3 regions of the Comamonas sp. 7D-2 genome follow, and region 3 is predicted to be linked to each of the others. Evidence: riboswitches for the same ligand, from Rfam matches in the RefSeq annotation. Region 3 holds a riboswitch; each other region holds the start of a gene.

Region 1 (2,258 bases), 2.5 Mb from region 3:
TCGCCGAGCTGGGCGGCCAGGGCGCGGCTGGCCGTGCCTGCGCAGACCACCATGGCGTCGAAAGTCGAGGTCTCGGTTTCCAGACCCAGGCGCACGGTCACGCTGGCCTGCTTGCCGTTGCTGTTCACCGACATGATTTCCTGGCCGTAGCGGCATTGCACGCCCAGTCGTTCGCAGGCAGCAGCCAGGCCGCTGGTGAACTTGTGGATGTCGCCCGTGGAGTCGCTCTCGGTGAAGTAGCCGCCGTAGAAGGTTCCGGACAGGGTCGGCTCTATGGAGCGCATCTCCTGCGGTGTCACGGCGCGGCGTTCCAGGCCGCCTTTGGCCAGCAACTGGGAAACCTTGCCCGCATGTTCAAAGCCTGCTCGGTCGCGGTAGATATGCAAGATGCCTTTTTGTTTCAGATCGAAGTCAATGCCTTCGCTGGACGCCCAGTCAAACAGGTGCTCGCGTGCCGCAATCGCCAGCCTGGCGGTTTCCACGGTGTTTTTCTCGTAATGGGGGATGGCAGCGAGAAACTGGCAGAACCAGGAAATCTTGTGCCAGCTGGGCCTGGGATTGAGCAGCAGCGGAGCATCGCTCTTGAGCATCCACTTGAGGCCCTTGACGATGGTGGACCAATGGGTCCAGACCTCGGCGTTCGAGGCCGAGAGCTGGCCGCCATTGGCGAACGAGGTTTCCATGGCGGCATAGCGCTGCTTCTCGAACAGGGTGACGGAAAATCCGAGGCGTGCGAGGGCGTAGGCGGTGGTCACGCCCGTGATGCCACCGCCGATGACGGCGATTGTCTTCATGATTCAGATTCCAGAAACGTCAAGGGTGGAGCCCGTGCGCAACATGCGCAGCGGACGCCCCCTCTGTTCTGGACCTGAGAGATTCACGAGGCAGGGCCTTGCGGCGCTGCTCGCTTGCTCCTTCGGTATGCCCGGCGGACGATGACGTCCGGACATTCTTCAGAGTGTGTGAAAGCGATGCCGATCCTTTGGCCTGAGAGTTTCCGGGGCGGTTGCTCCTTCGGCGCTGCATACGCCAAGTTTGCGCTGCAGTCTCTCTCGGCATCACCGGGCTGAGAGCCTGTGGGCAAATGTAGGAAGAACGGCGGTGCCTGGATATACGGGTTTTCTAGACTTCTGCGCCAGGGCCCAGCCATGGCTGCTCATGTCGGGTTCACGCTATTTGATAGCGCTTGCCGCTTATCCTTCAATGAAATATGGATTGTTTGTCTATGAAAATGAATTTATTAAAGCGCAGTGTGCTTCTAAATTCATAGCGATAGACGCTGTCAAGTGCCACCGAGCAGCCCCAGAGTCAGCCCCTGCATTGGCATGGCGGGTCATGGTCGGCGGTGGATTTGGGCAAAATATCGTCTTTGCCTGTCAATGGGCCCGGCGATATCACCGCTTTGCCATTGAAGCGCCCGACTGGGGTGGCTGCCGATTCAGGATGCAACTGGCCTATCCGCCATGGCGTTCTGCTGTCATGGCTTCGTTCCTTTGTCCTTGTTGCCCGCGACCGTCATGGTCGCCTTTTTGCGTTGCCTGTCGCAGCGCCTGCGGGATGGTTGGGTGTTTTGTCCGGACGGGCGCAAACCATTACAACAAGACATTTATGTCCCAACCCAACTCAAGCCAGCAGCTCGCGCCGACTGGTGATGGTGACGATAACCAGCCCCGCTTGCACCGGGTGCTCAAGCAGCGCCACCTGAGCATGATTGCCATTGGCGGCGCCATCGGAACGGGCCTGTTCGTGGCCTCCGGCTCGGCCATCGCCCAGATCGGCCCTGGTGGTGCCGTGCTCACCTATCTGCTCATCGGCATCATGGTGTACTACATCATGACCAGCCTGGGCGAGCTGGCCGCCTTCATGCCTGTGGCCGGCTCTTTCTCTACCTATGCCTCGCGCTATGTGGATCGAGGCTTCGGCTTTGCGCTGGGCTGGAACTTCTGGTTCAGCTGGGCTGTGGTGGTGGCGGTGGACCTGGTGGCCTCGCAACTGGTCATGGCCTACTGGTTTCCCGATGTGCCCGGCATCGTCTGGAGCGGCCTGTTCCTGCTGCTGATGGTGGGGCTGAACGCGTTTTCCGCGCGCGGCTTTGCCGAGGCCGAGTACTGGTTCGCGCTGATCAAGGTGCTGGCCGTGGTGGCCTTTCTGATCACCGGCGTGCTGATTCTGTTCGGCATCATCAGCAACGGCCATGTACCCGGCTTCGAGAACTGGACCACGGGCGATGCGCCATTCGTCGGCAATTTCGCGACCTT
Region 2 (2,258 bases), 1.1 Mb from region 3:
ATCGCACCATTTGTTTTGTGATGGAGAAATCCAGAGGGGACGGGAGGAAACGGTTTCAGAGAATGGAACATAATAACGCTCATCCTCCGTTGGAGCGTTCTGAATATAAGCCTCTGGCTGCGCATCTGGCTGAAAACATTCAGGAATCGGCTTCAGATATTTCCAGAATTCATTCGTGGCTTTTTCGGGCATTTTCTCTCCTTGAATAAACATTTTTTGACGAACGTCATAATCCTATCCATGGGGAAAATTCTGTTTAGTCCCTGCCGGACATGATGTTTGCCCCTGCAGGACAAGCTCTGGAGCAAGGTAGCCCGGCCCTGGCTGAACAACCGACTCCACCAGGTCTGCCGAAATCGACTGGGGATGACCGAGAATGCCGCCATGGATACTTCACGCCACTCACGCTGTCTTGCTGCATACGCTGCATACGCGGCCGTCTTGGGAGCTCTGCTGCTCAGTGCCTGCGCTGGCAACCCAGCCATGGCGCCTAAGGTGGCCGACATCACTCCCCAGCCCCAGGCTGACTCCGCCTCTGCTTCCGGAGGCCAAACCGTAAATTGGCCTGCCTGGATCAAGGCAGACTGCACACCCCCCGCCCAGCTCGATCGGCAACCGCAGCCACGCCGCCACACCACGCCTTTCATCAGCGCCCACTGGTTTCCGAACGGGCTGGAGACCACGGTGGTCTTCCGCCTGGAAGTCACGGCCCAGGGCGAACTCGGCCGTGTGGCCTACCAGCCCGCCGATACCGATCCCCGCATCGTGAAGTCCATCATGCGCTCGCTCGAACGCTGGAAATTCAAGCCCGGCATGCGCCAGGGCCAGCCCGTGACGTCCTGCTTCGAACAGCCCTACCAACTGGTGTTTCCGCGCCAGGAGATCGATGTTCCTCGTACGCCCGCCATGAACACAGAACCGCAGTGAGACCGCAAGCTCAATTCCAGCGATCTGTGCTCGAAAACCCCAAAATCCATCCGATTCGGTGGTGCAAGCCCCTTGCCCACCGCTAGAATCGCCAACGTCAGGAGAGAGTGCCTGCAGCTTGAAGCTGCCTTGCACCGCCGAAGGCGCAGACCCCCAACCCGGTGTCAAAACGCTCAGGCAAAAGGACTGACAAGCGCTGCTAGGTGTGCGAGCCTGCAGCGTCCCTTGCTGGAGAGAGATGCAGGCCGTCATTTCGTATGTGCGCCGACATCCACCGAAGGAGCAAACTGCCCGCGAAAGCAAAGGCAGCGAATCTCTCAGGTAAAGCGGACAGCAGGGCAAGCCCGCCACGCATGACCCTGTCATGCATGGCCACTCATTTGGTTTTGACCACCGGAGCGCTTGCCTGTGACTGCTGCTGCCACTTCTTCCGATCTGCGTTCCACGCCGCTGTTTGCCCTGCACCAGAAACTGGGTGCCCGCATGGTGCCGTTTGCCGGCTACTCAATGCCTGTGCAATACCCTCAAGGCCTGATGGCCGAGCATCTGCACACGCGCAAGGCCGCCGGCCTGTTCGATGTCTCGCACATGGGCCAGTTGCTGTTGCGCGGCCCCGATGCCGCCGCCGCGCTCGAATCGCTGATGCCCGTCGATGTCATGGACCTGGGCCTGCACAAGCAGCGCTACGGCCTGCTGCTCGATGAACAAGGCGGAATTCTCGACGACCTGATGTTCGTCAACCGCGGCGAAGATCTGTTCCTCATCGTCAACGGCGCCTGCAAAGAGGCCGATATCGCTCATATCCAGAACCGCATCGGTAGCCGCTGCGAGGTCGTCCCATTGCCCGATCGCGCCCTGCTGGCCCTGCAAGGTCCGCAAGCTGCCACAGCCCTCTCGCGCCTGATTCCTGGAGTGACGCAACTGGTCTTCATGACCGGCAACCACTTCGACTGGCAAGGCCATGCGCTCTACATCACGCGCAGCGGCTATACGGGCGAGGACGGTTTCGAAATCTCCCTGCCCGGCGATGCTGCCGAAGCCTTTGCCGAAGCGCTGCTGGCACAGCCCGAGGTGGCCCCTATCGGTCTGGGCGCGCGCAACTCGCTGCGCCTTGAAGCCGGACTTTGCCTGTACGGCAACGACATTGACACCAGCACCACGCCGGTCGAAGCCGCGCTGAACTGGGCCATGCAGAAGGTTCGCCGCACCGGCGGCGAGCGCGAGGGCGGTTTTCCCGGTGCGACCATCGTGCTAGAGCAATTGCAGAACCCTCAGTCGCTGCGCCGCAAGCGCGTGGGTCTGATCGCGCTGGAACGCATTCCCGTGCGCGA
Region 3 (2,258 bases):
AAACGCGGGCACAGCCCGCAGTTCTCGGATGCAGCGATTCAGTTCTGCCTGACCATCAAGAACCTCTTTGGATTAGTCTTGCGGCAGACCACAGGCTTTGTTCCGTCACTACTGGCGCTGTCTGGATTGCTGTGGCCAATTCCCGACTTCAGTACATTGTGTCGCCGCCAACGCCGTCTGGATGTGCAAGTGGCATACCGCTCTAGCGCAGCCGGCCTGCACCGACTGGTTGACTCCACAGGCATCAAGTTCCTTGGCGAAGGCGAGTGGAAGTGCAAAAAGCATCGCCGCCAATGGCGCAAGCTGCACATCGGTATTGATGCGCAAACGCTGCAGTGTTGCCGCAGTTGCGGAGCAAGTTCCTGCCGAGGAGCCGCTGCTGACAGTGACAGGCGATGGGGCTTATGACACGCAGTACGTGCATGCGGCGGTCATTCAGCGCAATGCCACGCCCATCATTCCCCCAAGAAAGAATGCCAAGGTGCGCAAAGGCGATGGCTTTGCGCACCGCAACGCAGCTATCGCCGCATGCAGACGGTTGGGGTGAAGTATCTGGAAACGCTGGAGCGGTTACCAGCGGCGCAGCCCGGTAGAGACCAAGATGAACTGCATCAAACGCCTGGGTGAACGAGTAATGTCACGCACGTTCGAGCGCCAAGTTAACGAACTGCACATTCGAGCCGCCATCCTCAATCGGTCTACTGAACCGGTCTGCCCGCAGACGGTGGCTGTGGCCTAGCCACACCTGGGGTTGGGAAATCTGGCCCTGGGGGTGATATATGCAACAACGCCCTCTCGCTGTCGCGCGTATGAGTTTTTATGGCGGGCGGCTTCACAGACGAAAACGCGGGCTTGCGCGAGCCATGGCGGATTCAGACCGCCCTTCCGCACCCCGAGCTGGCAGCCGCAGAAACACACCAATACAGGTATTAACCCGAATAAAGTCGCTGAAACTAGCTAGAATCGCGCCCATCCCGCGGGAGAGCGGAGCCTTTCGAGGGTTCCCGCCGAAGGCGCAAACTCCCATAATCGCTCAGGCAATAAGTACCGCAGGTGGGTCTGACAGGACCCGGATATCGCCAACTGGAGAGCAGCCCGCAACCACAAGCTGCAGGGCTCACCGAAGGGGCAAGCATGTCCACCGCGAAGGTGCTCATGCGCAACTCTCAGGTAAAAGGACAGCGGGAGAGGCAAGCCGGACACTCCCGCCGATGTGAGTGGCTGGTCTATTTTCAAGTGCCTTCATGCTTCCTTCCGTCTCTTTGCTGGACTCGTTCCAGGCCTCCAACTTCACCGTCATGCTGGTCATCTATCTGGTGGCCATTACCGCCGAAGCCATGTCCGGCGCACTCGCCGCAGGCCGGCGCAATATGGATATCTTCGGCGTCGTCGTCATCGCCTTTGTCACTGCCCTGGGAGGCGGCACCATCCGCGACATGGTGCTGGGCCACTACCCCATCGGCTGGACCCAGCACCCTGAATATGTGTATCTGGTCATCAGCTTCGGTCTGCTGACCACTGTGATTGCACGCCATATGCACAGGCTCAAGCAGGTGTTTTTGCTGCTGGACGCCATGGGACTGATCGCCTTTTCGCTGATCGGCTGCAATACCGCGCTGGAGCTGGGCTACCCCACCATCGTCATCATCATGGCCGGCATGATTACCGGCATCAGCGGCGGCATCTTGCGCGATGTGCTCTGCAACCAGGTCCCCGTGGTGTTCCGCCGCGAGCTGTATGCCAGCGTGTCGCTGTCGGTATGCCTGATGTTCCTGGGCCTGCGCTATCTGGATGTCAGCCCCAATATCAGCACCATCGTGTGTTTTGCCGGCGGTCTGGCCTTCCGTCTGGCCGCCATTCGTTTCAAATGGCGCCTGCCGGTTTTTTCGTACCAGCAGCGCTGGGAGTGATAGAGACTCCCCCTGTGGCGCTGCGCGCCTTCCCCCTCTCTTGCTACGCAGGAGGGAGACGCAGCCATCGCTGCGGGGCGGCCCTTGCTTGGCTGCTCTAACCTAGACTGCGCCATGCATTACCCATGTAGTTTCACTTTCCATGTCTGAACCGATCACATGGATGCCGGATGGCACCCCCTACAACACCCGATTTGGTGATCGCTATCACAGCGAGCTGGGCGGCCTTGACCAGGCCCGCCAGGTTTTTCTCGGTGGCTGCGATCTTCCAGCTGCCTGGGCCGATGCAGCGCAGTGGCGCATTCTGGAAACCGGCTTTGGCTTCGGCCTGAATTTCCTGGTCACCTG

Evidence for each region. A riboswitch is a leader RNA that binds a small molecule or an ion and turns the genes downstream of it on or off. The one in region 3 is predicted to bind glycine.
Region 1: linked by a shared signal. The riboswitch ahead of MPZ60_RS05075 (D-amino acid dehydrogenase) and the one ahead of MPZ60_RS16720 (trimeric intracellular cation channel family protein) in region 3 are both predicted to bind glycine.
Region 2: linked by a shared signal. The riboswitch ahead of gcvT (glycine cleavage system aminomethyltransferase GcvT) and the one ahead of MPZ60_RS16720 (trimeric intracellular cation channel family protein) in region 3 are both predicted to bind glycine.

The regions. Positions count from the first base shown of each region.
Region 1 is NZ_CP094238.1:1,124,888-1,127,145, forward strand. Features, by position in the region: gene MPZ60_RS05075 (D-amino acid dehydrogenase) at 1-794, opposite strand, end outside; glycine riboswitch at 966-1,065, opposite strand; gene MPZ60_RS05080 (amino acid permease) at 1,609-2,258, shown strand, end outside.
Region 2 is NZ_CP094238.1:2,542,350-2,544,607, reverse strand. Features, by position in the region: gene MPZ60_RS11700 (2,4'-dihydroxyacetophenone dioxygenase family protein) at 1-192, opposite strand, end outside; gene MPZ60_RS11695 (energy transducer TonB) at 385-927, shown strand; glycine riboswitch at 1,016-1,126, shown strand; glycine riboswitch at 1,146-1,271, shown strand; gene gcvT (glycine cleavage system aminomethyltransferase GcvT) at 1,336-2,258, shown strand, end outside.
Region 3 is NZ_CP094238.1:3,640,251-3,642,508, forward strand. Features, by position in the region: partial or broken gene MPZ60_RS16715 (IS5 family transposase) at 1-739, shown strand, start outside; glycine riboswitch at 968-1,060, shown strand; glycine riboswitch at 1,074-1,192, shown strand; gene MPZ60_RS16720 (trimeric intracellular cation channel family protein) at 1,245-1,910, shown strand; gene mnmC (FAD-dependent 5-carboxymethylaminomethyl-2-thiouridine(34) oxidoreductase MnmC) at 2,074-2,258, shown strand, end outside.